Regions from separate parts of the Agathobacter sp. genome, predicted to be linked through region 2. Evidence: predicted binding sites of a transcription regulator. Region 2 holds the regulator's gene; the other holds the start of a gene.
What was found. The regulator Rex, encoded in region 2, represses fermentation and respiration genes when NADH is low (regulators of the CRP and FNR family bind a similar motif). The targets are predictions, from matches to a motif close to ATTGTTAANTANTTAACAAT.
Positions count from the first base shown of each region.

Region 1: gap (type I glyceraldehyde-3-phosphate dehydrogenase) is a predicted target of Rex. The motif match lies at 6,720-6,739, and genes of this name have one in related genera.

Region 1 covers NZ_CDRTEH010000013.1:41,455-57,962, reverse strand. Annotated here, with positions in the region: gene purF (amidophosphoribosyltransferase) at 1-522, opposite strand, end outside; gene ACW6PM_RS10375 (phosphoribosylaminoimidazolesuccinocarboxamide synthase) at 591-1,466, opposite strand; gene gpmI (2,3-bisphosphoglycerate-independent phosphoglycerate mutase) at 1,690-3,231, opposite strand; gene tpiA (triose-phosphate isomerase) at 3,353-4,102, opposite strand; gene ACW6PM_RS10360 (phosphoglycerate kinase) at 4,177-5,409, opposite strand; gene gap (type I glyceraldehyde-3-phosphate dehydrogenase) at 5,602-6,618, opposite strand; gene ACW6PM_RS10350 (histidinol-phosphatase HisJ family protein) at 6,936-7,742, shown strand; gene pncB (nicotinate phosphoribosyltransferase) at 8,341-9,552, opposite strand; gene ACW6PM_RS10340 (phosphoribosylformylglycinamidine synthase) at 9,833-13,636, opposite strand; gene ACW6PM_RS10335 (LysR family transcriptional regulator) at 13,903-14,793, shown strand; gene ACW6PM_RS10330 (helicase C-terminal domain-containing protein) at 14,764-16,508, opposite strand, start outside.
Region 2 covers NZ_CDRTEH010000002.1:38,191-54,698, reverse strand. Annotated here, with positions in the region: gene alr (alanine racemase) at 1-170, opposite strand, end outside; gene ACW6PM_RS02395 (NAD(P)H-hydrate dehydratase) at 160-1,662, opposite strand; gene ACW6PM_RS02390 (hypothetical protein) at 1,665-2,306, opposite strand; gene ACW6PM_RS02385 (redox-sensing transcriptional repressor Rex) at 2,319-2,957, opposite strand; gene ACW6PM_RS02380 (NADP-dependent isocitrate dehydrogenase) at 3,129-4,337, opposite strand; gene ACW6PM_RS02375 (GntR family transcriptional regulator) at 4,351-5,010, opposite strand; gene ACW6PM_RS02370 (2-isopropylmalate synthase) at 5,027-6,409, opposite strand; gene ACW6PM_RS02365 (chorion class high-cysteine HCB protein 13) at 6,558-6,812, shown strand; gene ACW6PM_RS02360 (hypothetical protein) at 6,852-6,995, opposite strand; gene ACW6PM_RS02355 (hypothetical protein) at 7,083-7,424, shown strand; gene ACW6PM_RS02350 (hypothetical protein) at 7,399-7,614, shown strand; gene ACW6PM_RS02345 (InlB B-repeat-containing protein) at 7,616-8,917, opposite strand; gene ACW6PM_RS02340 (elongation factor G) at 8,901-10,991, opposite strand; gene ACW6PM_RS02335 (prephenate dehydrogenase/arogenate dehydrogenase family protein) at 11,186-12,283, shown strand; gene aroA (3-phosphoshikimate 1-carboxyvinyltransferase) at 12,410-13,693, opposite strand; gene ACW6PM_RS02325 (PilZ domain-containing protein) at 13,683-14,024, opposite strand; gene queA (tRNA preQ1(34) S-adenosylmethionine ribosyltransferase-isomerase QueA) at 14,118-15,176, opposite strand; gene pheT (phenylalanine--tRNA ligase subunit beta) at 15,207-16,508, opposite strand, start outside.

The sequences.
Region 1 (16,508 bases), on a different contig from region 2:
TGTTGTCTGGAAAATAGCTCCTGTATACTCAAGCTCCTTGCGAAGCTCCTTTGCATTAATGAGGTTTCCGTTGTGTGCCATGGCAAGTGTGCCCTTGACATAGTTTAACACGAGCGGCTGTGCATTCTCACGTGTTGATGAGCCTGCTGTTGAATAGCGCACATGTCCTACTCCGATATCACCCTTCATAGGCTCTAGGATATCAGGAGTAAATACCTCATTTACAAGGCCCATACCCTTGTGTGTAGTCACCTTTCCCTTTGGTCCGCGTGTATCACTCACGGCAATACCACAGCTCTCCTGTCCTCTGTGCTGAAGCGCAAAAAGACCATAGTAGATAGTGGATGCTACATTTCCTCCGTCAAAATCATACATGCCGAACACACCACACTCCTCGTGAAGCTCATCAAATACACGGTTGTGCTCGTCTATATCAGAACACCTTTTTAATTCAGTGCCGGTATGACTTTTTGTATCTATACTAGTATTTATATACTGATTTATGTTATTGTCCTGGTTCATAATATCTCCGTTTATAATCGCGAAATAGTAACTATTCGAGCCACCTTGAATAGTTAAAATAATATATATTAGCGGCTGAATTTGCTTCCTGTAAGAAGCTCAAATGCCTCTTTATATTTCTCTACAGTCTTCACAACAACCTCATCAGGTAAAAGAAGATCATTGTCCGGGTTTGCCTTGAGCCAGTCTCTTACATACTGCTTATCAAATGAAGGCTGTCCCTGTCCCGGCTTATATCCATCGAGTGGCCAGAAGCGTGAGCTGTCAGGTGTGAGCATCTCATCGGCAAGTACAACCTCTCCCTGCTCATTTAAGCCAAACTCAAACTTGGTATCTGCGATGATGATACCCTTTGTAAGAGCGTACTCTGCACATTTCTTGTAGAGAGCAATTGTGTAATCGCGAATCTTCTCTGCGTACTCTCTGCCCTTCTCAGGATAAATCTTCTCTAATACTTCGACTGATTTCTCAAAAGAAATATTCTCATCATGATCTCCAAGATCAGCCTTGGTAGATGGTGTATAGATAGGCTCAGGGAGCTTATCAGACTCAACAAGTCCCTCAGGGAGCTTGATTCCACAGACTGTACCATTCTCCTGGTAGCTTGCCCAGCCGCTTCCTGTGATGTATCCACGAACTATACACTCGATTGGAAGCATCTCAAGCTTCTTGCAGATCATGCTGTTTCCGTTGAATCTGTCCTGACCGAAGAACTCCGGCATATCCTTTGCATCTACTGAAATCATATGGTTAGGAACAACATCCTTTGTGAATTCAAACCAGAACTTAGACATCTGTGTGAGGATGGCTCCCTTGTCTGTAATCTTATTCTTTAAAATATGGTCAAAAGCGGAAATACGATCTGTTGCGACCATAATAAGGCTGTCCCCGTTATCATATACTTCTCTTACTTTTCCTTCTTTAAATGGTTTAAATTCCTGCATGATTGTCCTCCATCTTATGCGTAATTTTATTTAGCAAATCAAATGCTACGTTTAAATTATATACCAGCTCATTTTGTAAAGTCAACGTATATTATAAGTTTTTTTAAATAATTTTATCTCACTTATTAGTAATTCTTATATTTATTATTATATCTTTAATATATCAAAACAAAAGCTCCGGTTCAAACCCTTTGTCTGCGCCGGAGCCTATATAATACAGATTTTATTTAACTATAAGTGACTTTCCTGTCATCTCTTTAGGCTGTGGAAGTCCCATAATCTCAAGCAGTGTTGGAGCGATATCTGCAAGACATCCACCCTCACGAAGCTTGTAAGAAGGGTCAGCGTTTACAAGAATGAAAGGAACAGGATTTGTTGTATGAGCTGTATGAGGCTTTCCTGTCTCATAATCAATCATCTTCTCTGCGTTTCCGTGATCTGCACAGATGAATAACACACCATCCACATCCTTGATTGCCTGCACTGCATCACCTACGAGTGAATCCACTCTCTCAACAGCCTTTACAGCAGCCGGGATCACACCTGTATGTCCAACCATGTCAGGGTTAGCAAAGTTGATGATAATAACATCATACTTATCTGACTTGATAGCCTCAACAAGATCCACTCCAACCTCAGGAGCACTCATCTCAGGCTTTAAGTCATATGTTGCAACATCCTTAGGACTGTTTACAAGAAGACGAGCCTCATCGATATTCGGCTCCTCAACTCCACCGTTAAAGAAGAAGGTTACGTGTGCATACTTCTCTGTCTCTGCGAGACGAAGCTGCTTCTTGCCATTTGCTGCAAGATACTCACCAAATGTATTCTTGATTTCTTCCTTCTCAAAAGCGATAAGCTTGTTAGGAATTGACTCGTCATAATCCTTGAAGCATACAAATGTTGTCTTAAGGAATGGACGCTCAAAGCCAGTAAACTTGTCATCACAGAATGCTCTTGTCATCTCACGGGCACGATCCGGACGGAAGTTAAAGAAAATAACAGAATCATTGTCCTTGACAACCGATACAGGTGTGCCATCCTCGTTTGTAATAACTGTAGGAAGCACAAACTCATCTGTAACGTCGTTTGCATATGACTCCTCCATAGCCTTTACAGGACATGTAGCTTTTACGCCCTCACCCTTAGTGAGTGAATCATAAGCCTTCTGCACACGATCCCAGTTGTTATCTCTGTCCATTGCATAGTAACGTCCTGAAAGAGATGCTATCTTTCCTACACCGATTTCCTTCATCTTGGCGAGAAGCTGCTCGATATAGTCCTTGCCTGATGCAGGAGGTGTATCACGTCCATCAAGGAAGGCATGTACATATACTCTGTCAAAATTCTCCTTCTTGCAAAGCTCAAGAAGTCCGTAAAGATGCTCGATATGGCTGTGTACTCCACCATCTGAGAGAAGTCCCCAGAGATGAAGATCCGAGTTATTCTTCTTGCAGTTTTCGATTGCAGAAAGTAATACCTTGTTCTTGAAGAAATCACCATCGGCAATTGCCTTTGTAATTCTTGTAAGATCCTGATATATGATACGGCCTGCGCCGATATTCATATGTCCTACCTCAGAGTTTCCCATCTGTCCGTCAGGAAGTCCAACTGCAAGACCTGAAGCTGCACCCTTTACAAAAGGACACTCTGCCATCAATTTATCCATAACAGGGGTATTTGCCATAGCGATGGCATTTCCCTCTTTGTGGTCACTTAAGCCGTAACCATCAAGTACCATTAATACTACCGGTTTCTTACTCATTTATATTTCCTCTATTATTTCATTAATATAATAAATGCCACTAAATGCAGCTAAGCTGGTGAATTTAGTGACATTTAGTTATTGTGATTGTCAAATCAAATATTAAATTATGATTTAATAATTACTTGTAGTTTACAATCTTTCCAAAATCAGCCTTGAGTGAAGCGCCACCAACTAATCCACCGTCGATGTCAGGCTTTGCAAAAAGCTCTGCTGCGTTTCCTGCGTTTACAGATCCGCCGTACTGGATACGAACTGAATCTGCTGTAGCCTGGTCATAGATCTCAGCTACGCACTCACGGATTGCACCGCAAACCTCCTGAGCCTGGTCAGAAGTAGCTGTCTTTCCTGTTCCGATTGCCCAGATTGGCTCGTAAGCAATAACCATGTTTGCAACATCTGCTGCAGCAACACCTGCGAGGTCTGACTTAATCTGAAGTCTGATCCAGTCAAGTGTAACACCGCTCTCTCTCTGCTCAAGTGTCTCACCACAGCAAAGGATTGGTGTAAGTCCGGCCTCGATAGCCTTCTTAACCTTCTTGTTGAGGAGTGCATCATCCTCCTTGAAGTAATCTCTTCTCTCTGAATGTCCGATGATGACATACTTAACACCGGCATCAAGAAGCATCTCTGCTGAGATTTCTCCTGTGTAAGCACCTTTCTCCTCGAAGTACATGTTCTCTGCTCCAACAGCAACATTTGTACCCTTTAATGCCTCTACAACAGGTACGATGTCGATTGCAGGTACGCAGTAAACAACCTCAACATCATCTGAAACTACGAGTGGTTTTAACTCTTCTACTAATTTAACAGCCTGGCTTGGAGTCATATTCATCTTCCAGTTGCCGGCTACAATTTTCTTTCTTGCCATTTTTATATCTCCTTGTAATTATATACAAATTTCAATCATCGCCTGCGGCTCGATTTCATTAAGTTGCTTTCGGTCTATTTATCATCAGCACAAGCTACGCCCGGAAGCTCCTTACCCTCAAGGAACTCAAGTGAAGCACCACCACCTGTTGAGATGTGGCTCATCTTGTCGCCAAGTCCCATCTGGTTAACTGCTGCTGCTGAATCTCCACCACCGATGATTGTGATAGCATCAGATTTAGCAAGTGCTTCTGCTACTGCAAGTGTACCTGCTGCAAGTGTTGGGTTCTCGAATACACCCATTGGTCCGTTCCATACAACTGTCTTAGCAGATGCAACAGCGTCAGCGAAAAGCTCACGTGTCTTAGGTCCGATATCACAGCCCTCACGGTCTGCAGGCATCTTGTCATAATCATATGTCTCTGTCTCTACAGGAGCATCGATTGGATTAGGGAAATCCTTGATTGTAACTGCATCTACAGGAAGAAGAATCTTCTTTCCAAGCTTCTCTGCTTTTGCAAGCATCTCTTTACAGTAATCAATCTTTGTCTCATCAAGCATTGAGATACCGATCTCATAGCCCTGTGCCTTAAGGAATGTATATGCCATTCCACCACCGATGATAAGTGTATCAGCCTTCTCAAGGAGGTTGTCGATAACATTGAGCTTATCAGCTACTTTAGCTCCACCAAGAATAGCTACGAATGGACGTACAGGATTCTCTACTGCCTTGCCAAGGAAGTCAATTTCCTTCTGCATAAGGTATCCAACAACATTCTCTCCACCCTTAGCTGTGATGAACTTTGTAACACCTGCTACAGAAGCGTGTGCTCTGTGAGCAGAACCGAAAGCATCACATACGTATACGTCAGCAAGGTCAGCAAGCTCTTTTGCAAATGCATCTCCGGCTTCCTGTGGCTTTGTCTCCTCTTTGCCTCTGAAACGTGTATTCTGAAGAAGAACTACATCTCCCTCGTTCATCTCTGAAACAGCCTTTGTTGCTGCCTCACCTGTTACGTTGTAATCAGCTACAAATGTAACCTTCTGTCCAAGCTTAGCCTCAAGAGCTGCAGCTACAGGAGCAAGTGACTCACCCTCGTTTGGTCCGTTTTTAACTTTTCCAAGGTGTGAGCAAAGGATAACCTTTCCACCGTCCTTGATTAATTTCTGGATTGTTGGAAGAGCTCCGTTGATACGGTTCTCATCTGTGATTTTTCCGTCCTTAAGTGGCACGTTGAAGTCACATCTAACGAGAACTCTCTTGCCTTTTACGTTGATATCATCAATTGATTTCTTGTTTAATGACATAATATGTCCTCCCTTATTTCAAGGCATAAGCCATGCGGCCACGCCATATTGTGCATATTAAAAAATATAATTTAATTCTACAATTCACGGATATTCATAAGAAATAGCCATGCTTTAAAAAAGAGGCGCGGTTCAATTAAGACCGCGCCTCTTGAGTAGTCTTGAGATATACTGTTCTTGTGGGTACAAGAATTAAGCTAACTCAGAGAAGTACTTGATTGTACGAACCATCTGAGATGTGTAGCTGTTCTCGTTATCATACCAAGAAACAACCTGTACCTCGTACTGATCGTCAGAAACCTGGTTAACCATTGTCTGTGTTGCATCGAATAATGAACCAAATCTCATTCCAACGATATCTGAAGATACGATCTCATCCTCGTTGTAACCGAATGACTCGTTAGCTGCTGCCTTCATAGCTGCGTTGATATCCTCTTTTGTAACGCCAGCCTTCTTAACAACTGCTGTAAGGATTGTTGTAGATCCTGTTGGTGTAGGAACACGCTGTGCAGATCCGATTAACTTTCCGTTTAACTCTGGGATAACAAGACCGATTGCCTTAGCTGCTCCTGTTGAGTTAGGAACGATATTAACTGCTGCTGCACGTGAACGACGAAGGTCTCCCTTTCTCTGTGGTCCGTCAAGAGTCATCTGATCTCCTGTGTAAGCATGGATTGTTACCATGATACCAGACTGGATTGGAGCGTACTTGTTAAGTGCGTCTGCCATTGGTGCTAAGCAGTTTGTTGTACAAGAAGCTGCTGAGATAATTGTATCAGAAGCCTTAAGTGTCTCATGGTTTGTATTGTAAACGATTGTAGGAAGGTCGTTTCCTGCTGGTGCAGAGATAACTACCTTACGAGCTCCAGCATTGATATGAGCCTGAGCCTTCTCTTTTGATGTATAGAATCCAGAGCACTCAAGTACAACGTCAACCTTTAACTCTCCCCATGGGCAATTGTTTGCATCTGGGAATGCGTAGATTTTGATTTCCTTACCACAAACTGTGATAGAATCATCGCTTGCAGAAACCTCATCTGCATGCTCGTATTTACCCTGTGATGAATCATACTTTAATAAGTGTGCTAACATTTTTGGGCTTGTTAAGTCGTTGATAGCTACTACCTCGTATCCCTCAGCTCCAAACATCTGTCTGAAAGCAAGACGTCCGATACGACCAAATCCGTTGATTGCTACTCTTACTGCCATTTTAATTCCTCCTAGAATTGTAAAAAGTATTTTTAGGGACATGCCCTAAGATGTTTTTATTATAGCGAATAATTCTCAAAGGTTCAAGTACTTTATTTGTGTTTGTTAAAATTTTCACTAAATATTTTCATTTACATATATTTTTTATCATTCTTCACAATTTTTCTTTTTACATATTGCACTTTGTTCCAATGTCGGCTACACTTAACTAATTACTGCAATTCGCACTTTCCGGCAACCGGCAGCAGACAATTATAAATCACGCAGCTTTTAGAGTTGTTTAAAACAACAATACATCAGTTTACGGAGGTATTTATATGTGGGATCAGCACATGCACTGCATGTTTTCGGGTGACAGCGATGCCGACCCGGTATTGATGATAAACTCAGCGATCAGTAAAGGGCTGGACGGCATCTGCTTTACAGACCATCTGGACTATGACTATAAAGAGGAGCCAGGACTTTTTGACCTTGATATAGCAGCATATGAAAAGCGCATAAAAAGACTTGCACTGGTTCTTAAGGAAAAGGGCTGCCCGGTAAATATCCACTGGGGCATTGAAATAGGTTTACAGCCTCATATTACAGGAAAAAATAACGAGGTCACGAAAAAATATCCGTTTGACCTTGTGATAGGTTCAAGCCATGTGGTAAACGGCATCGACCCGTACTATCCTGCCTTCTACAAAGGCAAGACAGAGCACGAAGCCTACACCGAATACTTTGAATCTATACTGGCCAATCTGCACAGTGGTGCGGATTTTGATGTGTACGGTCACATCGACTACGTGGTCAGATACGGTCCGGGCAAAAACAAATACTACTCATATGAAAAGTATGCCGACATAATTGATGCTATTTTAAAGGAGATTATCTCACAGGGAAAAGGCATCGAGCTCAATACCGCAGGCTTTAAATACGGACTTGGTCACCCAAATCCGACCGAGGCGGTATTAAAGCGCTATCATGAGCTTGGCGGTGAAATTATCACAGTCGGTGCTGATGCCCACAAGCCTGAGCATGTGGCGTACGATTTTGACAGGGTTTCAGATATTCTCAAGGATGCCGGGTTTATGTACTATACAGTATTTGAAAACCGCGTTCCTTCTTTTATCAAATTATAACAATGTTTTAAGGACTTACGGTTATCATTTTATATAGCTATCCAGTCACCATATGCAGCCATAAAAGAAAAATATAGGAGCCACCTGATCTACATTTTACATCAAGTGGCTCCTAAAGCATTGGTTCCGTAAGCTTCACTGTATAACCTCCAAGTTCCGCTTTCGCTATATGAATTTTTTACGTTTTACATCATCTATGTAAACTCTTATGAGAGATTCTATCTTTCACTTTTAATCTACAAGAACTTTTTCAACGATATTATTTATTTGCTAATATATCTGTGCGATTACTGCTCTTCGGCTCGCCCTACAGATTTAAATATTCCGTTCAATCATCCTTATAGTACTTTGACTTAAATTATGTAATCCCCATTGGACTGTACCTCCTATGTTTTATTTTTTGTTCCTTTCGTATCTCTTTTTGTTGATTTAAGATTACACCAATTTTACCCATTTGTCAATATATTTTTTGATAATTTTTACTTTTATTTTAAATTGTCTGATATTTTACATACTTTTTGTATTGTTTACACATTTCTCACAATTCAATCGCATGATTAAAGGGGCAAAATATCTTTGCCCCTCATGCCGTCATTTATCATTTATCATTCTTCATTCTGTAATCAATACACCTGTTCAGGTAATCAACATAATCCGGATTCTTGCACATGCCCTTGCCTGCCACGTCGGAAATCTTTGCCACATCCATGCCGTTGCACTTGGTGGTCTTCATAACTATATTGAGCGCATCCTCATCAGTATCGTTGCTGATAAAGGTTCCGATACCGAATGCAACCTTTGCCTTATCCTTGAAATAATCATACAATGCCGTCGCACGCTCAAAGTCGAGGCTGTCGCTGAATAAAAGTGTCTTTGTCCTTGGATCGATTCCCAGACTGTTGTAGTGGGCTATCATCTTGTCTCCCCACTCATACGGATCTCCGCTGTCATGGCGCACTCCCGAGAAAAGCGTCGCATAAGTAAGCTGAAAATCACGCAGAAAGCAGTCTGTTGTTATGGTATCGGTCAGTGCAATACCGTTTAATATACCATACTCCTTGACCCATGCATCGAGTGCGTACCAGTTTGAATATGCCGGATTATGCTTATGATTGCCCTGTCCGGTACACATAATCCACTCATGCGCCATGGTTCCTACCGGCTTTAAATTGAATTTCTTTGCCAGATATACGTTTGATGTACCAATAAAATGTGAATCCTCCGGCAACTCAACCTCTGCGAGTGCCTTTATAGCCATCTCCTGTGCTTCGGCAGACAGACGGCGTCTTAGTCCAAATTCACTGAAATCGCTAAGTCTGTAGGTATCCTCCTCGAGTAAACGCACCTTCTCATCAAGCCTGCGCTTAAACTGCTTAAGAAGCACATCATAATCATATGCCATGCGGAAGTACACTTCATTTACAATAGCAAGCACCGGAATCTCGTACATCGAAGTGTTGAGCCACGTGCCTGCTGCATCTATTGCCAGTCCGCACGGTGCATCTGTTGTGATAGTAAACTCCTCATATCTCGGCTGCCAGAGTCTTAAAAAATCAACATATGTGCCCTTTATCCAGGTGATGTTATCAAGATATTCAAGCTCCTCCTCAGTAAAACGAAGCTGACAGAAGGCCTTCACCTGTTCCTTTATCTCCTCGACCATCTCACCTGTAAAATGCACGTCTTTATTTCGGCACTTGAAGGTCCATGTTGTTTTGTAGCTTGTGAACTGATGAAAAATCGTCTGTCCCATGCTGAATTTATACATGTCAGTCTCAAGGAGGCTGTTTATTATTTGTGGCAATCTCATTTGTTTTACTTCCTCTTTTCTTCCAAACCGTTTACTACCGGTAATTTTAGTCTTGATTTTACCACTGTGACTATCAAATATCAAGTAAACAAGGTTGTTTAATTTTAACCATTCAACACAGAAATATGCAGTACCTCATAATTCGTCAGAAAGCGCTAACCCCAAAATAAAAGCCCCAATGAAAGCCACTATCCGTGACCTCCATGGGGGCTTAATTGATTATATTATAAAAATAATAATCTAATCAATATATGAATTATTATAATTATTCAGTTATGAATTATTTAAAGTACTTCACTCCGCTCTCGAATATCTTCATATCCTGCTCGCCGTAGATATTGATTGCTACAGACTCGCCGCGGCGCTCTGAATGAGCCATCTTGCCGAGGATTCTTCCGTCAGGAGATGTGATACCCTCAATAGACATGTATGAGCCGTTTACATTCCACTCCTCATCCATTGATACATTTCCGTCCAGATCAACATACTGTGTGGCAACCTGTCCGTTTGCAAAGAGCTTATCAAGCCACTCCTTTGGTGCTACGAAACGTCCCTCGCCGTGTGATGCAGGGTTGCAGTAGGTCTGACCAAGCTTAGCCTGTGCAAGCCATGGGCTCTTGTTTGAAACAACCTTTGTATAAACCATCTTTGAGATATGGCGGTTGATTGTATTGTATGTGAGTGTAGGTGACTGTGCATCCTGCTGTCTGATCTCTCCATATGGTACAAGTCCAAGCTTGATAAGTGCCTGGAAACCGTTACAGATACCAAGTGCAAGTCCGTCACGCTCATTGATAAGCTTTTCAACAGCCTCTGTCATCTTTGCATTTCTGAATGCTGTTGCAAAGAACTTAGCTGAACCCTCCGGCTCATCTCCTGCTGAGAATCCGCCAGGGAACATGATTATCTGTGATTTGTCGATTGCCTTTACAAACTCATCAACCGAATCACGGATATCCTCCGCTGTGAGGTTTTTGAATACCTTGACGATTGTGTCAGCACCGGCTCTTTCAAATGCCTTAGCACTATCGTACTCACAGTTTGTTCCAGGGAATACCGGAATAAATACTGTAGGCTTAGCCACTTTATTCTTGCATACATAGATATTCTTTGCATCGTAAAGACCGCTATCCACCTTGCTTGTATCGTCTGTTGCCTTTGTATGGAAAACACCCTCAAGCTTGGCTGTCCATACCTTGACAGCATCCTCAACAGGAAGCACCATATCGTCACACTCAATAGTCTGCTTGTCGTTTACATATCCGACTACAGAGGCTGCATCTGAAATACCTGCTGCATCAATGACCTCTCTGACCTTTGAAAGTGCATCAACAGGCACCTCTGCTACGATATTACCAAAGCCCGGTGCAAAGAGTGTATCGCTTGTCACCTCATCCTCGATTGTTACACCAAGCTTGTTACCAAATGCCATCTTGGATACGGCTGCTGCGAGTCCTTTTCCGTCAAGTGCATATGCTGAAACAATTGCGCCAGCCTGGATAAGATTTCTGACTGCTGTATAAAGTGTCATGACCTGATCGTATTTTGGAAGATCAAACTCATCCTTGTCTATTGTAAAGAGAACAAGCTGGTTGCCTTCTTTCTTGAGCTCAGGTGTGATAATATCCTTTTCCTTTGCCACATCCACTGCAAATGATACGAGTGTTGGCGGTACATCAATATCATTGAAGGTACCTGACATAGAATCCTTTCCACCGATTGAAGGAAGTCCAAAGCCAATCTGTGCATCATATGCTCCAAGGAGTGCTGCAAACGGCTGGCTCCAACGCTTTGGATCCTCGTTCATTCTGCGGAAGTACTCCTGATATGTCATACGGATTTTGCTGTAATCTCCGCCTGCTGCAACGATTCTTGAGATAGACTCAAGCACTGCATATATAGATCCGTGGTATGGGCTCCATGATGAAAGATATGGGTCGAAGCCGTAAGCCATCATTGTGACTGTATCGCATTTGCCCTTTAATACAGGAAGCTTTGCAACCATGGACTGTGTCTCTGTGAGCTGGTAACGTCCACCATATGGCATATATACACTGCCTGCTCCGATAGAGCCGTCGAACATCTCAACAAGACCCTTCTGTGAGCATACGTTAAGGTCTTCAAGCTCTGCCTCCCAGGCTCCCTTCATATCTCCTGCCTCAACCATCTTTGCGACAGCAGGTGTGCTGATTTTGTCCAGATAGTTGTCACTCTCACAAGGCATCTCAACCTCAACATCTGTCTCCTGGTGAGCTCCGTTTGTATCAAGGAATGCACGAGAGATATTTACTACCTCTTTTCCTCTCCACTCAAGCACAAGTCTTGGATCCTCTGTAACTACAGCAACCTCTGTTGCCTCGAGATTTTCCTCCTTTGCATATGCAAGGAACTGCTCAACATCAGAAGGTGCAACTACAACTGCCATACGCTCCTGTGACTCTGAGATAGCAATCTCTGTTCCGTCAAGACCTGCGTATTTCTTTGGCACCTTGTCGAGCTCTATGCGAAGTCCGTCAGCAAGCTCACCGATAGCAACCGAAACTCCGCCGGCACCGAAATCGTTACATTTCTTGATGATATGGCTGACCTCTTCTCTTCTGAAAAGTCTCTGGAGCTTTCTCTCTGTAGGTGCATTACCCTTTTGTACCTCAGCTCCGCAGACTGACGTGGACTTTGTATTGTGTGCCTTTGATGAACCTGTAGCACCACCGATTCCGTCACGTCCCGTGCGTCCTCCGAGAAGAATGATCTTATCTCCCGGATCAGATGTAAGTCTCTGGACAGCACGTCTTGGAGCCGCCCCCATAACCGCACCGATCTCCATACGCTTTGCTACGTAATTTGGATGGTAAACCTCCTTGACATAGCCTGTTGCAAGTCCGATCTGGTTTCCGTATGAGCTGTAGCCGTGAGCTGCCTCTCTGACAAGCTTCTTCTGTGGAAGCTTTCCTTCAATTGTCTGTGAAACCGGTACTGTAGGATCTGCTGCACCTGTTACACGCATTGCCTGATATACATATGTACGTCCTGAAAGAGGATCACGGATTGCTCCGCCAAGACATGTGGCAGCGCCACCGAAAGGCTCGATCTCTGTAGGATGGTTGTGTGTCTCGTTCTTGAAGTTTACAAGCCACTCCTCTGTCTTTCCATCCACCTCAACAGGTACCACGATAGAGCATGCGTTGATCTCATCAGACTCCTCCTGATCATCAAGCTTGCCCTCTGCCTTTAATCTCTTCATGGCAAGAAGTGCAAGATCCATCAGGCAGACAAATTTGTCATTTCTGTCCTTGTAGATATTGGAAAATGTATTGAGATAATCCTTGTAGGTATTTTCAATCGGTGTGCGGTAGAAGCCATCGTCAAACTTGACATTCTTAAGCTCTGTAGAGAATGTAGTATGACGGCAGTGATCTGACCAGTATGTATCGAGCACACGGATTTCTGTCATTGAAGGATCTCTCTTTTCCTCGTTCTTAAAATAGTTCTGGATATGAAGGAAATCCTTGAAGGTCATGGCAAGGTTCAATGATGAGTAAAGCTCCTTCAGCTTGTCCTCTGCCATATCCTTGAAGCCGTCAAATATGATGACATCAGCAGGGTCATCAAACTCATGCACAAGTGTATCCGGCTTTTCCATGCCGATAGCACGCGAATCAACAGGGTTGATGCAGTGCTTCTTAATAGCTTCAAACTGCTCATCTGTGATATTTCCCTCAATCACATATGTGATAGCACTTCTGATGATCGGCTCCTCATTCTCATTGAGAAGCTTCACACACTGCTCAGCAGAGTCAGCTCTCTGGTCGAACTGTCCCGGTAAAAACTCTACTGTAAATACTTTTGCATCACCATAGTCAAATGTCTCCTCGTAGATATCATCTACAGGCGGCTCTGAGAAAACTGTATACAAGGCTTTCTTGTATGTCTCCTCTGATATATTTTCCACATCATATCTGATTAATACACGAACTGCTTCCACAGTTGTGATTCCCAGATAATGCTTGATTTCATGCTTTAATTCCTTTGCCTTTACCGCAAAGTCAGGTTTTTTCTCTACATATACACGACGTACGTTACTCATATGTTCTCCTTTCAATTCGAGAGTATGTAACCCATTATTCGTTACTGTCCGGCTTTTTGCACAATCGGACTTTTAAACTATGGTTGTAGTATAACACTTTAGTTATGATAAGTATAATTAATATATTTAATTTGTTTTATAAGTTGCGTTAATTATAGTTTTCTTATATAATAGTAGTCAGAAAATATATTGCTATTCACACCATAGCTTAAACAGCAATGATAAAAACAGATGCAAATAATCATATTTATACGGAGGATAACGAAATGGATATAAATTATGAGCTTTACAAGGTCTTTTACTACGTGGCAACATCCCTAAGCTTCTCTGAGGCCAGCAAAAAGCTGTTTATTTCACAGTCTGCGGTAAGCCAGTCTATTAAGACTCTCGAAAAGAAGCTTGGACAGACTCTTTTCATCAGAAGCACTAAAAAAGTACAGCTGACCGCAGCCGGTGCACTGCTTTTAAAGCACATCGAGCCTGCCATGAATCTCATTGCCCGCGGTGAAAGCCAGCTTTTAGACTCAGGCACACTTGGACTTGGCCAGCTTCACATCGGCGCAAGCGATACCATATGCCGTTATCTGCTGGTTCCTTACCTAAAGCAGTTCCATCAGAGGTTCCCAAATGTGCCTATCAAGGTCACAAATGCCACCTCCATCCAGTGTGTGGAGCTTTTGGAGCAAAGGAAGGTTGACCTGATTGTCACGAATTTTCCAAACTCGCACCTCAATCACTCATACAGACAGAAAACCATATGCAACTTTTCCGATGTTTTTGTGGCAAATCCTAATTATTTCAAGCTGCGCAAGCAGGAGATAGCTTTCTCTGAGCTCAATAAGTACCCTATCATGATGCTCGACCGAAACAGTACCACAAGCGAATTCCTGCACAATCTGTTTTTACAGCACCAGCTTGACCTGATTCCTGAGATTGAGCTAAGCAGTAACGATCTGCTCATAGACCTTGCCAAAATCGGACTGGGTATCGCATTTGTGCCAGACTACTGCATCAACCATGAAAATAAGGAGCTCTTCGTGCTGAAAACAAAAGAAAAGATGCCGCCACGCCAGATTGTTGTGTCCGTAAACACTACAATGCCCGTGTCAGCATCCACTGAGGAGTTTTTAAATCTGCTCCCAGAAGTCGGCAACTAGTTTTCCGACATTTGCTATATTACATGGCTTTCTGTCACTCCACTCGCGTGGATAGAGCAGATCATAGTCTCTCTGCCAGAATCTCTCATCCAATAGCAAAATGACACCTGTGTCCTCCGTCGTTCGGATTACTCTTCCGGCCGCCTGGAGGACTTTATTTATGCCCGGATACCTGAAGGCATAGTCAAAGCCACTGCCATTTTCGGCATCGTAATAATCCTTCAATATAGTCCTCTCATTGCTAATCTGCGGAAGCCCTGTTCCGACTACAATCGCACCTATCAGCCTGTCATTTTTCAAATCAATGCCCTCACCGAATATGCCTCCCATGATGCCAAAGGCCACAAGTGCTTTGTCAGATTCCTCACTAAATCTGTCCAGAAATTCCTCCCGCTCAGCCTCTGACATATTATTTTTCTGCAGCATAAGCTCAGCTTCGTCTGCATATTTTTCGCAGTAAATATCTGCCACATCATTCATCATCTTATATGACGGAAAGAAAACCATATAGTTTCCTATCTTTTGCATTACAACAGCATTAATATACCCTGCAATCCGCTCATACTCACTCCTTGAGCGCCTCGTGTACCTCGTGCTCACATCGGTTGCCATCGCAAGCAGCCTCTTTTTACTGTCAAACGTGCTGTCAGCATATATGGCATAGTTGTCCTTTTTTGTGCTTAACAGGCTCTTGTAATAGTTTACAGGCAGAAGTGTTGCCGAAAAAAACACAGCCGACTTTCCCTTATCCAGCCTCTTTTGTATATTAAGCGACGGATCCACACAAAAAAGCTTCAGCATAAATCTGCCATCAGCCTCAAGCTCTGAATACATCACGTAGTGCTCGTCCACCAGATCATAAATGTTTAGGAAATTGCGAAGCTCAAAATAAAAATCCATGACATCCTTTTTCCCCGGAAACTCATTAGCCTTCTGCAAAAACTCATCCAGAAGTGTCATAAGCCTCATAAAGGAAAATACCATATTGCCAAGCGTATCATATACCGTATAATTCTCACACTCGCGCTTCATCCCAAGCAGTATCTTATTGCACTTTTCAAGCGCTTTCTCAATAGAGCGGCTGTGCTCCTTCATGATGCGCTTCACAGTAAGGAAATCCTCCTTATATATCTGTGCGCTGTACATCTGTCTGCTTCTTTCGACCATATTGTGTGCCTCATCAATGAGAAAAATATAGTCTCCCTTTATCCCCTCCTGAAAGAATCTCTTAAGATAAACATTCGGGTCAAACACATAGTTGTAATCGCAGATGATATTATCACACCAGCTCGCCGTATCAAGGCAAAGCTCAAATGGACAAACGGTATACCTATCCGCCTGAGACAAAATATCATCGCGCTCAATCATATCACACCTGCAAAGCAGGTCAAAAACCGCATCATTTACTCTGTCAAAATGCCCCTTTGCATACGGACAGTTCACCGGATTGCACTCCATCTCATCACACAGGCACAGCTTCTCCTTTGCCGTAATCTGAATAGTTCTTGCCCTGTAACCGTTTTTTTCAAGCAGCGCAAACGTTTCCTTTGCGACTGTTGCGGTAATCGTCTTCGCTGTCAGGTAAAAAATTCTGTCTGCTAAATCCTCACCAACCGCCTTTACTGCCGGGAAAATCGTAGAGATAGTCTTTCCTACTCCTGTCGGAGCCTGCATAAAAAGAAGCTTCTGTCTCATGATTGTCCTGTAGACATCAG
Region 2 (16,508 bases):
TACGGAAGCGGCTCAAGCACCTCTGAAACAGCCTCTGCGCCGTGGCCATAGCCATCAGCCTTTACAACTGCTGCCATCATGGTCCCCGGCTTTAGCTTATTATGCATCGACTCCATATTATATAAAATTGCATCCAGATCTATATCTGCTCTGATTCTGTTAATTGCCATTTTTTTCCACCTTAATCCAAACTTTATCTAATCCATCAATAATATCACTTGCTATCATACCATAAGAGCCAGTATTGTCAAATGCCATATTACCGGCAAGTCCATGAATAAATGCGCCGTATGCCGCAGCCTTTTTCGTATCATGCCACTGCACCAGAAGTCCTCCCACGATACCGCTTAGCACATCTCCGCTTCCGGCTGTTGCCATACCACAGTTGCCTGACAGATTGATAAACGCATCACCATCTGCCGCCGCTATAATTGTGCGAAAATCCTTAAGCACGCAAACCACCTTGTACAAGCTCGCAAACTCTCCTGCCACACCGATGATATCCTCCTGAATATAAGGAATACCATACCCGGTAAGTCTGGACATCTCACCCAGGTGCGGAGTCACGATGACAGGCATTTTATGTTCCTTAAGCAGTGCCATGTTTTCTGATATGATATTAAGCGCATCCGCATCGATTACAAGAGGTATCTCTGCTGTTTTAAGCACTGTTTCCACAAGCATTTTGGCATCATCAGACTTTGAAAGCCCCGGGCCTATCACCACCGCATCTGCCCATTTAAGCTCCGCCTCCAGAACATCAGCTGATGTGACATCAGTACAAAGCAGTGCTTCCGGCAAAGCACATTGGATTATTGAGCGGTTGCACTCAGGCGTCATGATTTTCACCAGTCCTGCACCGCTTTTGTATGCAGCCCTTGCGGAAAGTACTGCGGCACCCGCCATATTGCGGCTTCCGGCTATAATTAACAATTTTCCGAAAGTTCCCTTGTTGGAGTGTGCCGGTCTGTTATCAAGCTTCTTTAAGTCAGACTCATCAAGAGCCCTTACGGATGGCGGATTGCCACAAAAGCTGTGGTCATCTATACCTATAGGCACCATCTTGACCCTGCCGCAATAATCACAGCCCGGCCACAGTAGAAGACCTGTCTTCTTATAAGAAAAGGTATATGTGATATCTGCTTTAAAAACACTTCCCATCACATGTCCTTTATCTGAATCCACTCCCGATGGCACATCAACTGCCACCCTGTAAGCATTTGCCCTGTTAACGGCTGAAATCACATCTGCTAGGGAGCCCTCTATGGCTCGCTTAAGCCCTGTGCCAAACAGTGAATCTATTATTACGTCACTTTTTAATATATTCTCGATATCATTGGCCACCGGAAAGCCATACCTTGCGTATATATTTTTCTGCAGCTCAAAGAGCTCGCTTCCTGCCGCATCTGTGCCAAACGCATAGTACACCATGCATCTGTATCCGGCCTGATTTAGAAGCCTTGCTATCGCGATACCGTCCCCAGCATTATTGCCTCTGCCGCATATCACGGCAAACTCCTTTGATTTATCAAAACATGCAACAAGCTCCCGGACAACACCGGCCGCAGCCTGCTCCATCAGCACCACCGAAGGAACCAAAAAGGTCTGTGATGTTGTATCGTCCAGAAGCTTCATTTCATTACCTGTAACAATATATTCCAATATCAATTCCCCTTATTCTCATTGTTTGCATTATCAGCCTTTGCATTAGTAGCATTGAAAACCATAGGATCATCATATTCAATATCAAAAAGATTTAAAACCTCTGCACCAAAAATATCATGAAGGTACGAATAAATTTCCCTGTTGTTGATATCTCTGTTCTGTTTCCTTATTACATTCTTTTTGAGCTCAACTCTTATATTTGCAATCCAGTCGTCAATTTCCTTTGATTCCAGTTTGTTTTTCTCAATTTTTTCACTGAAATAATCCATCGACAAAAGCATCAGTCTGTCATTTACGGTCTTTATATTCTTTTGGATTTCAATAAGCTCTCCCTCGATATTGTCGGCCTTCTCATTAATTTCATCTATAAGCTGCTTATCCTTATCACGCTTTTCATCTCCGTCATCTCCCATATTAGCAACAATATTAGACATAATTTTTGACTTAAGCTTTTTCAAATTCTTAAGCTCATTGTTGTACTTGCCCTGCAGCTTCAACAGCTCATCCAGCTCTTTTTCCGTGGCTGATATTTCATCAGTCTTACCATGAATGGCAAAAAGTCTGTGCCACTTCTGGTCTAAAACAAGTAAAGGCACTTTTTTCCCTTTTAACGCAGCCTCAAAATCTTTTTTATCATCCATAAGACTCACCCTCTATTTATTTTTGGAATTTTTTACAATATTATAGCTGAGCTGCATAAGGCTGTCAGACAGATGTACACTCTCCACAACCACATCCTTGTCAGGAATCTCAAGGTCCACATGAGCAAAATTCCATATTGCCTTTATGCCAAGTTCCACAAGCTTTGACGCAATGGAGTCAGCCTTTGACTTTGGCATGGTGAGTGCTGCTATATCCACCTTGTGTGTCCTGCAATACTCGCCAAGCTCGCTTAGCATAAGAATCGGAATACCACGCACACTCTTTCCTGAAAGCTCAGGATTCACATCAAATAGAGCTGTAATCACAAAGCCAAGCTTTTCAAACTTTACATAATTGGCGAGCGCCTGTCCCAGATTACCTGCACCGATAATAATTATTCTATGCTCAGTGTCAAGTCCCATTATCTTTCCAATTTCCTCGTAGAGGAACTGAACATTGTATCCATATCCCTGCTGTCCAAAGCCTCCGAAATTGTTGAGATCCTGTCTGATTTGTGAAGCTGTCACCTTCATTCTGTGGCTCAGATCGTTTGATGAAATACGCTCCACTCCCTCATCCAAAAGCTCTCCGAGATATCTATAGTATCGTGGCAGTCGTCTTATAACCGCCTGTGATATTTCTTTACTCAAGTCTTATTCCTCCAATCATCGGGATGTCATTTCTCTTTTAAAGACAAAAACCCAAGATTAATTATAATTTTTTGAAGGTCATCTGTCAATGTGTTAAGAATTTAACATTCAAAAAATTTATAATTATCCCCGGGTTATATCATATTCCAAGGCTAAAAGCCAAAATTCAGATTAAATTGTCTTCTCAAGCTCTTCCCTGATTGCCTTGATAAAGCCTTCGCTGTTTAAAACAGTAGGATTCTCAATTGTTGTGATGAGTGCGAGATCCTTTGTCATCTTTCCGCTCTCAATAGTCTTTATGCAGGCTGCCTCGAGCTTGTCTGCAAACTCTGAAAGTGCAGGAAGCTTGTCAAGCTCTCCTCTCTTTCTGAGTGCTCCTGTCCATGCAAATATAGTAGCTACAGAGTTTGTTGATGTCTCCTCACCCTTTAAATGCTTGTAATAGTGTCTCTGGACTGTTCCATGTGCTGCCTCATACTCATAGTATCCGTGAGGTGATACAAGCACTGATGTCATCATGGCAAGTGAGCCGAATGCAGATGAGATCATATCACTCATTACATCTCCGTCGTAGTTCTTGCATGCCCAGATAAATCCACCCTCAGATTTCATTACTCTGGCAACGGCATCATCGATAAGTGTATAGAAATATGTAATTCCTGCCTTCTCAAAAGCATCCTTGTACTGTGCATCAAAGATTTCCTGGAAGATATCCTTGAAGGTGTGGTCATACTTCTTTGAGATGGTATCCTTTGTGGCAAACCATAAATCCTGCTTTGTATCAAGCGCATACTTAAAGCAGCTATGTGCAAAGCTCTCAATTGAATCGTCTAAGTTGTGCTGTCCCTGAATAACTCCTGCACCCTTAAACTCATGGATTAATTCTCTTGTCTCGGTTCCGTCTTCTGCTGTAAATACAAGCTCTGCCTTTCCCGGACCTGCTACCTTCATCTCTGATGCCTTGTATACATCACCGTATGCATGACGAGCGATTGTGATTTGTTTAACCCATGTCTTTACGTTTGGCTCTATGCCCTTTACAACGATTGGAGCCCTGAATACTGTTCCGTCAAGCATAGCTCTTATTGTGCCGTTAGGGCTCTTCCACATCTCCTTTAAATTGTACTCTGTCATTCTGGCTGCGTTTGGTGTGATTGTCGCACATTTTACTGCTACACCGTATTTCATGGTTGCCTTTGCTGATTCAACGGTCACCTGATCATCTGTACGATTTCGCTCCTCTAAGCCCAGATCATAATACTCTGTCTTTAAATCGATAAAAGGTGTTAAAAGCTCATCCTTTATCATCTGCCAGAGGATTCTGGTCATCTCGTCTCCGTCCATCTCTACAAGGGGTGTTGTCATCGTAATCTTGCTCATTCTTAAATCTCCTTTACTTAATAAGGTTCTCCCAACCAAGGTGTTCCATATTTTCCTTTGAATTGTTTATATGCTCTCTGGCGCATTTTTCTGCCAGCAGTGCGTCATGATTCTTAATTGCCTCGCATATCTGTTTATGCTCGTGAGTGGAGTTTTTAGCTCTCTTTGTCTCGCCGAGTGTCACCTTTCTCACTCTGCCGACATACTCATGATAGTCCTTTAATACTCTCATAAGCTCCTTGCTTCCACCGGCCTCATACAATAGCTCATGAAACCTATTGTCCAGCTCAAGAAGCTGCTTTGCATTGCCCTTTTTCTCGTGAAACTCCGTGAGATAAATATTCTCCTCCATGGCCGCCATGAGCTCATCCGATATCCTCGTTGCAGCCCATCTGGCACAAAGTCCCTCAAGCAGAGCCCTTATCTCATATATATCCCTGATATCATCCGTGGAAACACCCTCCACGAATGCGCCCTTATTTGGGATAATAGATACAAGTCCTTCAAGCTCAAGCTGGCGCAGTGCCTCCCTCACGGGAGTCCTGCTCACCCCAAGCTCATCACCGATATTCTTTTCCTTAAGCTCATCGCCCTTTGCAAATGTTCCTGCAAGTATACCATCCCTGATATGATTGTATACTCTGGCACTCAGGCTGTAATTATCATGTGACATGTACTAATCTACCTCACTATAATACTATATTAAGCTTTTTACAGCAATCAGTAATTTGAACTACAAGCTCATTATCTGTGATGGTAGTCACACGGCCCTCGTCATACTGCTCATCTACCCATTCCTTTATCATGGTCACAAGCTTTGAGTTCTTATCTACCTTTCTGTCATCAGGCAGGCGGTAGTAGGTGTTTATCCACAGCGCTATTCCTGCAAGTCCTGATGTATTAGACACAGCTACAAGAGGTGGTCTGTTTAAGAATTTACCTGTATCAAATATGTTGTAAATCTCCTCATTTTTGAGAAGTCCGTCAGCATGAATTCCGGCTCTCGTCACATTGAAATTTCTGCCGACAAATGGTGTACGGCTCGGCTGCACGTATCCAAGCTCCTTCTCAAAGTACTCTGAGAGCTCTGTAATAACCGTTGTATCCATGCCATCGAGTGTACCCTTAAGCTGTGCATACTCAAATACCATAGCCTCAAGCGGTGTGTTTCCGGTTCTCTCTCCGATGCCAAACAGTGAACAGTTGACGCCGCTTGCTCCGTAGAGCCATGCTGTTGTAGAGTTGTTTACAGCCTTGTAAAAGTCATTGTGTCCATGCCACTCAATCTGTGATGACGGCACACCTGCATGTGTGTTAAGTCCGTATATGATGCCCGGCACACTTCGAGGTATAACTGCTCCCGGGAAGTTTACTCCATATCCCATTGTATCACAGGCACGCACCTTAATCGGAATCTTGTACTCCTCCTGCAGCTTCATGAGCTCAACACAGAAAGGAATAACAAAGCCATATATATCTGAACGTGTGATATCCTCCAGATGGCACCTAGGGCTTATGCCGGTCTCAAGACACTCCCTGATGACTGACAGATACATATTCATAACCTCACGTCTGGTCATCTTCATCTTGTAGAAAATATGATAATCCGAACAGCTTACAAGTATACCGGTCTCCTTTAAGCCTATATCCTTTACCAGCTCAAAATCCTTCTTGCTGGCACGAATCCACGATGTAACCTCAGGGAACTTGTAGCCTCTCTCGAGACACTTATAAACAGCGTCCCTGTCCTTTTTGCTATAGAGGAAAAACTCACTTTGTCTGATTATCCCCTTAGGGCCTCCAAGCTTATGTAAATAATCATAAATGGTAACTATCTGCTCAGTAGTGTATGGTGCTCTCGACTGCTGACCATCTCTGAAGGTGGTATCTGTAATCCAAATGTCCTCAGGCATATTGTGAGGCACTATTCTGTCATTGAATGCTATCTTAGGAACTTCTGAATAAGGAAAGAGATTTCTAAAAGTATTCGGCTCATCTACATCAACGAGCTGGTAAAAATGCTCTTCAAGCTGTAGTAAATTTGTTTTTTCGTTCATCAAAACTTCTCTCATCTTCGCATCTCCTGTGCTTAGTTTTATCTTTTGAATAATTGTATACAATTATACTTTTTGTGTCAATAAAAAAATTTAAATCTTAGTGTAACACTTTGTTATGTCTATCATAACCTAGAGTGTAAATAAATTTTATTGGAGGTCACTTATGAGTGATTTAGCAGCAACAAACTGTTCATGCAGCAATACAGATAACGGATGCGGATGTTCTTCGATTTTATGGATTATCCTGTTACTGTGCTGCTGTTGTGGAAATGGCAACGGAGGCTCTTTCTTCGGAGGAAACGATTGTGGAAGCGGCAATAACAGCTGTATCTGGGCTATCATCTTACTTTTCTGCTGTGGTGGCTTTGGCTGTGGTGGTGGCAGCAATAATGGCTGCGGATGTGGCTGCGGCTGCTGATTTACATTTTTACTGCGGGTCTTTAGGACCCGCAGCTTTTTACGATTTTTCAGTATTCTTTTTTTGCCTGTGCTGCTCTTTTTCTTTGAGCTTTTCAATGACTTTACACTCGCCCTTCACCCTGTGCTTTTTGATGCATTCTTCATCTATCTCGTATACGTCGTGACCATCTATGATAAGCATATATCTTTTTTTAATAATGTATGCTGTAAACATGCATAATGTGAATCAGGTGACATATTATATAGAAATATATTTTAAAGGATTTTTATGGACGAGAACAGCCTGTTTACACCATTCGATGAAATAACCCAGACAAGGGAGCTTCAGATGCTTAAAACCATAATCCCATATATGCCGCACGACTCACAAAAGCAGATGACTCTTATGGTTCACTACATATCACTTATGAATTCAATGAGAATGATAGATTCTGCGCCGGCACTGTCCGTTGCAGAGACAGAAAGTATGGCAGACAGAAGGCTTTCCATGCTCAATGCCTTAAAGAAATACTGCAGTAAAAGCGAACAGGATACGATAGACAATCTGTTAAATATTTTTTCAGTTTTGGACAATAGGGAGATTTATGACAAAGCAGGAATTTTTAAATAATTTTGCACAAAAGGAAAAACCGAAGGATACAACAAGCGCCATGCCGTTTCTCATGGAAAGTATTAAGGAAGCAAAGCGTAACGGCATAGAATTTACCAAAGAAGAGGTCTATTCCATGTGCACTGAGCTAAGCAAAAACCTGCCTGAGAAAAACCGCAGGCAGGTTGAAAGGCTTTTAAAAATGCTATAGTTTAGTTTTTAAATGAATCTGTATTTATGCGGAGTATCTTGTCTATCGGTGCCGGCGAGTTTCCCTTGCCATCAGTGCCCTCAAGATACTTCTCCCCCGCAGATTCAAAAATGACATACAGGCTTTTATCCACGCTGTCAAGCTCCTCTGAGCCCGGTGGCATCTCTATTGTGATGTCGGGGCTGTTTGGCCTTGATGAGAGAGCTATGAGTGATTTGTAGCACTTGATATACGATGACACATTCCTGCCATAGGAGGTGCTCAGATATACCTTTCCCGAGGTATCAAATGTCACTCCCTGCACTCTGGCAGGTATCGTATATGTGCTTAAGCTTGTGAGCCTGTCATCCTTTTTGTCATAATAATATGCTACCATCTTTGACTTAAGAAGGATATTGTGAGTGGCTATCCACAGCCTGCCTCCATAGTACGTGATGCACGACGGCTTGTTTCCCACATCAAACACATCGACCACACCTGTCGCATCGATGACCTGCTTGGAATTCGCAGTGGCCATAAGAGAGATAAAATCATATGAGATGCGCTCCACAGTTGTGTCGTAGGAATTGCATACCCATACATTTTCTCCGTCAAAGGCAATTCCTCCCAGATGGCTGTTTGCATCCATGCCAAGTGTCACGAGGTACTCTCCGTCCTCCCTGTCAAATACCATCAGCTCCCCTAGTGAGCCCTTGTCATCAGAATAGCTTGTGATAAGCACGTATTCGTCCGTGATACAGATTCCCTGCGGGCACTGTGCCTCACTGAAAATATAATTATTGAGAAAATCATTCTCCTTCGTCTCCGGCATTCCCGGAATATTTATTTCATCTATAAAATCGTAATCGCAATCCTTAAGCGCCATTGTATGCGCTTTTTTATTATTCCTGTAATTATAATGCTCTACGCTGTATTCGTTGTTAACAGTCCTGACCCATTTGGCATATACGACATATCCATTTGCTTTTTCGTAGGTCAGAACATCTGCCTTTTTTGAAAAATGCTCATCCAGATACCAGCCATCAAATTTATAACCGTATTTGTGCGGTTCTCTAAGTCCCATGAATTTCTGCTTTGGTGTGATGTATCCATAATTATTGATATTGTTTGCCGCACCGCCCAGATTATAGTAAATATATGAAACACCATCACTTTCCGACATATTGTCAAGTAGTGTATTTAGTGATGGCCCGGAAGCAAAAGAGGCAGCTTCTGCCTCTTTTATCTCCGATGCAAACACATGAGTATTGGTAAAAATCAATGTAAGTAATATAATTAATGCTATTCTACTCTTCAACTTCAACAAGCTTGCTTGCCCTTTCTTCTATCTGTTTTGCAGCCACATCATCCGGTGCCTGCTCATATCTGGCAAACTCATATGAGAATGTGCCGCTTCCGCTCGTCATTGAGCGAAGGGTGGCATTGTATCCATAGAGCTCCAAATAAGGAATATCTGCTGCTATCTCCTGATATCCACCTTCTGTCGGGTTCATGCCCATCACTCTTGCACGTCTCTTGTTGAGCTCACCCATCACATCACCTGTATAGCCCTCAGGCACCACTACCTTAAGTGTGGCAATCGGCTCAAGAAGCACAGGCTTTGCCTCCATAATGCCCTTTTTAAATGCCTGCTGTGTTGCCACCTTGAAGGCCATCTCCGATGAATCCACAGGATGATAAGAGCCGTCATACAGCACAGCCTTTATGCCTGTCACAGGATAGGCTGCAAGAGGTCCCTTTTTCACAGACTCTGCGATACCCTTTTCAACAGCCGGGAAGAAGTTCTTCGGTACAGCTCCTCCTACGACCGTCTGCTCAAATACATATGGCGTATCCATATCACCTGACGGCTCAAAGGTCATCTTGACATGTCCGTACTGTCCGTGTCCGCCTGACTGCTTCTTGTACTTATACTCTACATCGGATTTTTTCCTGATAGTCTCCTTAAAGGCTACCTTTGGACGCATAAGCTCTATCTCCACCTTGTACTTTTCAAGAAGCTCACTTGCCACTACCTCAAGCTGCATATCTCCGATACCATATAGTACAGTCTGTCCATTTTCACTGTCATTTACACTGTTTAGAGTCAGATCCTCCATTAACAGTTTCTGTAAAGACTGGGAAATCTTGTCCTCATCGCCCTTTTTCTTTGCCTTGTAGCGCATTGCCACATACGGCTTTGATATACTTGTTCTAAGATATGTAACCGGCATATTTCTGGTGGAAAGTGAATCTGTCGTAAGAGTCTTCGCAAGCTTTGCAAGCGCTCCGATATCACCTGCATGAAGCTCCTTCACTTCCTCCACCTTACTTCCTCTCATCACATAGAGCTTTCCGATTTTCTCATCGCAGTCCCTGTGATAATTGTAAAGCACATCGTCTGTCTTTAATACACCCGAATTAACCTTGATCAGTGAATACTTACCGATGTACGGGTCAACTATCGACTTGAACACATAAGCACTCTTTGATTTTGCAAAATCATAATCAGCATTATACACCTCATTTGTTTTGGTGTTAATACCTGTACAGCTTCTCTTCTCCGGACTCGGCAGGTATTTCACAATATCAGCCATAAGTGTATACATGCCTCTTGCGAGAATATTTGATCCCATAAGCACCGGTACAATAGAGCACTCAAGCACGTTTGCACGAAGCGCAGCCCTGATTTCATCCTCAGAAAACTCCTCTCCTCCGAAATATCTGTCCATGAACTCCTCACTTGTCTCAGCTACAGCTTCAACTAAGGCTTCACGGCATATTCCCAGGTTCTCCTTTGAGTACTCAGGCACATCAAACTTATCCACGCCTCCGCTTTCATTCCATCTCTTTGCCCTCTGCTGGATGACATTGACATATCCCACAAACTTCTCATTCTCTCTGATTGGCAGATGAAATGGAGCTATTTTCTTGCCGTAAAGCTCCTGCAGCTTTAGCACCACATCCTTGAAGCTTGCATTGTCGATATCCATGTCCGTCACGAAAATCATCCTCGGCAGCTTGTATTTCTCGCATATCTCCCATGCTCTTTTTGTGCCGGTCTGTATGCCTGCCTTGCCTGAAACCACGATGATTGCAGCATCTGCAGCCGATACAGCCTCCTCAACCTCTCCTACAAAATCAAAAAAACCAGGAGTATCGAGAATATTTATTTTGACATTATCCCACTCAATCGGTACAACCGATGTATGTATAGAGAACTGACGCTTTATCTCTTCCTTGTCAAAATCGCTGATAGTGCTGCCGTCCGCTACAGTTCCCATTCTGGTAGTCTGTCCTGCCAGATATGCCATAGCTTCCACGAGTGATGTCTTGCCACAGCCGCTATGGCCTAAAAGCACGACGTTTCGAATCTTCTCAGTAGTGTAAACATTCATTTCAAGTACCTCCCTGACATTATTATAGTATGTATACATTGTACTAATATTTTAGATAATTTACAACACTTTTATGCAATCTGACGATTATTTTTTATCATTTTATTATAATAAATATGGCAATAATTTATTGCTTTATAGTGTTAAATTGATTATAATATATTAGATAATAAAGAATTAGGAGATACACATAAATGCATTTTGATAAAGTTGGCTTTATCGGGCTCGGTCTGATTGGAGGCTCGATAGCCAGAAAAATGAAAGAAAATAATCCAAAGGTCTCAATTATCGCAACAGCCGGACATCAAAAGACCATAGATGATGCCTTTGGGCTTGGCCTGATAGATAATAATGAGCTTTTAGAGCTCAACTCATTTAAAGACTGCGACGTAATCTTTCTGTGTGCACCGGTAAACAAAAATATCGAATACCTCACACAGCTTAAGGATATCATAAAGGATGACTGTATCATCACAGATGTTGGCAGCACCAAAACACAGATTCATGAAAAGGTCACAGAGCTTGGCCTTGAGCGCAATTTCATTGGCGGGCATCCTATGACGGGCTCTGAAAAAACAGGCATACTCAATTCAGACAAGCAGCTTTTGGAGAATGCATACTACATCATCACTCCTACTACGGCAACAACTGAAGAAAATCTGAATAATTTCAGACAGTTTGTACTTTCGCTCGGCTCGATAGCTCTCATTTTAGACTACAAGGAGCACGATCATGCTACCGCAGCCATCAGCCATCTGCCACACATGATTGCATACTCTCTCGTCAATCTGGTTGAGCACATCGACTCTGAAAAAGAGACCATGAAAACCATCGCCGCCGGAGGCTTCCGCGATGTGACACGTATCGCTGCAAGCTCACCGGTCATGTGGGAAAATATATGTGAATCCAACAAAACGCAGCTGCTCTCACTCATGGACCAGTATGAAGCCAATTTCCATAAGCTTCGCGAAATAATTGCAGAGGGCAGCTCTCAAAAGATGCTCGATTACTTCCAGGATTCAAAGAATTACAGGGATTCACTCACACTGCCCGGTGCCAAAATCCGCAAGGATTTCCACGAGGTATTTGTCGATATTGCAGACGAGGCAGGCGGTATCGCAGTGCTTGCAAGCCTTTTAGCCTTCAACGGCATCAGCATCAAGAATATCGGCATCATGAACAACCGTGAGTTTGAGGAGGGCGTACTGCGCATAGAGTTCTATGACGAAAATGCTCTTGACTCAGCTATCAGTGTACTTAAAGAGAGAAATTATACTATTCACCGCAGATGATTTATCCTGTTATATGGCTTTAATCCAAAACAAAGAGCCGTAAAGCGAAGTAATTTCGTTTTACGGCTCTTTTTATATCATCCGATGCAACAGCCCTTACCATTAAACTGCACCAATAACACTTTATTAGTATACGCTCTCCTCAAGTATCTCATAGAAATCCTCAAAGGTCTTACGGCAGCAATAAGGGTCAATTATCTCAACGCCCTCTGCCATAAGCCCCGGCAGTGTAAATGACATGGCTACGCGGTGATCGTCATACGTCTTAATTTGACAAGGCTTAACACTCTCTGCCGGATAAATCCTTAATCCATTTTCAGTTTCTTCAACCCTCACACCTAATTCAGCAAGGTTTTCCTCGATGGCATTTATCCTGTCACACTCCTGCAGACGTATATGTGAAATGCCTTCTATCCCTACAGGCTCCTTTGCAAACGGTGCAATCGCAGCAAGTGTCAGTGCCTGATCAGAAAATGCTGACAAATCCCAGCTTCCGCCATGCATTTGTCCATTATCCGGTGGCATACACACTATGCCGTCTGCCTCGTCAGAAAGTGTGCAGCCCATATCCGCCAGCACATCAAGAAATGCCACATCTCCCTGCAAACTGTTTTGGTGCACACCACGTACCTGTGACTTCACATGTAAAAGCGGACTCATGGCATAAAAATAGCATGCAGCCGACACATCCGGCTCTATATCATAGTCTAAGCTTACATATGCCGCTTTCTCAGGGATAATAAAGCTGTTATTTTTTTGGTTCTGTATCACATCAAGCCCAAACTGCTTCATCATAAGAAGTGTCATCTCAACATATGCCATGCCATGTGTTCCTGTGACATTAATTGTAAAGGTCTTTTCCATCACCATAGCCGAGATAAGAAGGGCACTCAGAAACTGGCTGCTCTTGTCTACGTTTATATCAACAGCATCAGCATACTCTCCTGTATTTCCGATTGTAAAAGGAAAATGATACTCCTTCTCATCATACTCAATATGAGCCCCCAGCTTTTCAAGCGATACAAGCAAATCCTTCATAGGACGCTTCTTCATCTGCTCAGATGACACTATATGATATCTGCCCTTTGACAGTCCAAGAAGTGCTGTAAGAAAACGCGCAGCGGTACCTGCACTTCCCACGTCTATCTCGGCCTCATTCTTTGGAATCCTGCCTCCAAAGCCTGTTATTGTTATTTCTCTTTTATCCTCATCCACCAAAACCGGAAATCCCAGACGAATCAGTGCATCTATAAAATGTCTCGAGTCATCACTAAAAAGACACCCTTTTAAAACGCTGCGCCCATTTGCGAGTGCAGCGATTAAAAGGGCTCTGTTTGTGATACTCTTTGAGCCAGGTACACTGGTTACAATATCATGTGGATGATTTACTTTTTTTACTTTATAAATCATTGAAAATCTGATAAATATCAATCTTGAGTGCATCAGTATCTGTCATGCCGATAAACACTGCACCATAATGATATACTCCTTCTTCACCGTCTGTTCTTCGTACAATCTCGATAACCGCATCCACAACCTCCTTGGTCCAAATCTGGATCTTGGTATCATAATATGTATGTATATCGAGAGGTACCTTTGCATTAAATCCGATACCGCTTCTGGAAATATCCGTGACATCCACATGACAATACTTAAGTGTTGTCACTCCGTCCTCATCCAAACGCTCTAACTGTACCGATACATCAATGTCAAGTCTTTTATGTCTTCTCTTTTCTTCCATGCACTTTACCCCATCTATTATATTATTGATAAAGGGAACAAATAACCCTCAATCAACATATTAGTATATATGACTGATTTTTACAAGTAAAATTTATTCAGCCGTCTCATCTTCCATATGCATATCGTTTGTGATAAACATCGCATCCCCAAAGCTGAAAAATCTGTATCTTTCCTCTACGGCCTCTTTGTATGCATTAAGAACATGCTCTCTGCCTGCTAACGCTGACACAAGCATGACAAGCGTGGACTGTGGCAGATGGAAATTGGTAATCAGACAATCAATCACCTTAAAGCTGTAGCCAGGATAAATAAATATATCCGTCCATCCGCTGCACTCTCTTAGCATGCCGTTTTCATCTGACGCAGCCTCTAAGGTACGTGTGCTTGTAGTGCCGACAGATATTATTCTGCCACCATTTTTCTTTGCATTATTAATCTTGTCTGCAGCCTCCTGTGACACCATGTAAAACTCAGAGTGCATATGATGATCAAGCACATTATCAACCTTTACCGGTCTGAAGGTGCCAAGACCTACATGTAAAGTCACCTCTGCTATATCCACTCCCTTATCCTTTACCTGCTGTAAAAGCTCCTTTGTGAAATGCAGTCCTGCAGTAGGCGCAGCTGCTGAGCCGTCATACTTTGCATATACTGTCTGGTAGCGGTTCTTGTCCTTTAGCTGATGTGTGATATACGGAGGCAGAGGCATCTGTCCGAGCTTATCAAGTATCTCCTCAAAAATACCCTCATAGCTGAACTGAATCAGCCTGTTTCCATCATCAACCACATCTATTACTTCACCGATTAAAAGTCCGTCACCGAATATAATTTTCGTGCCCGGCTTTGCCTTTTTACCCGGCTTTACAAGAGTCTCCCATACGTCGTTTTGTCTGCGCTTTAGAAGAAGTATCTCTATCTTTGCCATAGTGCCTTCCTTCACGCCAAACAGACGTGCAGGAATAACCTTTGTATTGTTGAGCACAAGGCAGTCGCCCGGTCTTAAATATTTAACAATCTCCTTGAACACATGGTGGCTGACTTCTCCTGTATTCTTGTCAAGCACCATGAGCCTTGAGCTGGAGCGGTCCTCCAGAGGATCCTGCGCTATAAGCTCCTCCGGAAGATCATAATCAAAATCTTTTACGTCCATAATTTCCTATTCCTAAAACTATACCAATATCTAGCCACGAAGCGTGATACCTGCAGTCTCTTTAAGATGAGCAAGTATATCCTTTACAAAGCCCTCGACCTTCTTAGCCTTAAGTTCCTCATCCTTTGGTGTAAATACTACACTGTACGCCATGCTCTTCTTATTCGGAGGAAGCTGTACGCCCTCGTAAACATCAAACAGTGTAACATCTGAGACATAATCACAGGCTTCCATGATACCGTTCTCAATCTGCTCACAGGTGATATCCTTGTCCACGACAAAGGCAAAATCTCTCTTCTCATCATCAAATTTTGAGATTGGAGTAAATACTCTGTCCTTTCCATACCACTTTGAAAGTACTCTAAGGTCAAGCTCCATCACATATGCCGGCACTCTCATGTCAAGCTCATCGCATATCTCATATCTTACCTGACCGAGATATCCGACCTTTTGACCGTCACAGAATACCTCTGCGGTCTGATATGGATGAAGGAATGGCTTTTGAGCCGGCTTATATGTAAACTTCACATCAAGTGCATCTGCTACAGTCTCAGCCAGTCCCTTTATAGTAAAGAATGACTCATCCTCACCGAATACACCTGCGCAAAGAGTCTCTCTCTCATCAGGATACTCTGTAAGCGGAAGCTCCTTTGCGATAAAGATATTTCCAAGCTCAAAGATTCTTCCCTCCAAAATACCCTTCTTCTGGTTTCTTGCTATGGCATAAAGCATCTCAGAAGCAAGTGTTGTTCTCATAAGCGAGAGGTCAACATTGATTGGATTTATAAGCTTGATTGCATGTCTTTCCGGTGCATCCTCCGGGAACCTGAGCAGATCAAGATCAGCAGGTGAGAAGAATGAGTAGTGTATTCCTTCATATGCTCCTGCTGCACAGAGCACCTCCTTTAGCTTGCGCTCTGTCTGCTGTCTAAGGTTGAGTCCTCCGAGTGTAACCTGTGCTGTAGGCATGAATGCAGGAATGACATGGTCATAGCCATACATACGGATAACCTCCTCTGCCACATCCGGATAATCCTCCATATCCTCACGGTATGCAGGAATCATGAGTGTCAGCTCATCACCGTTTACAACCGGTGCAAAGCCTAAATTTGTGAGTATTCTCACGATATCCTCTGTAGGAACCTCTATTCCAAGCACGCCGTTTACCTTTGCAATAGAAACCTTCATCTCTTTTGGCTCAAGTGAATTTCCTGTAGTCATCTCAACGTGTGTTGAAGAAACCTTACCACAGCCAAGCTCCTCCATCAAATGAAGTGCTCTCTTCATAGCCATGGCTGTTGTGTACTCGTTTACTCCCTTTGAGTAAAGTGC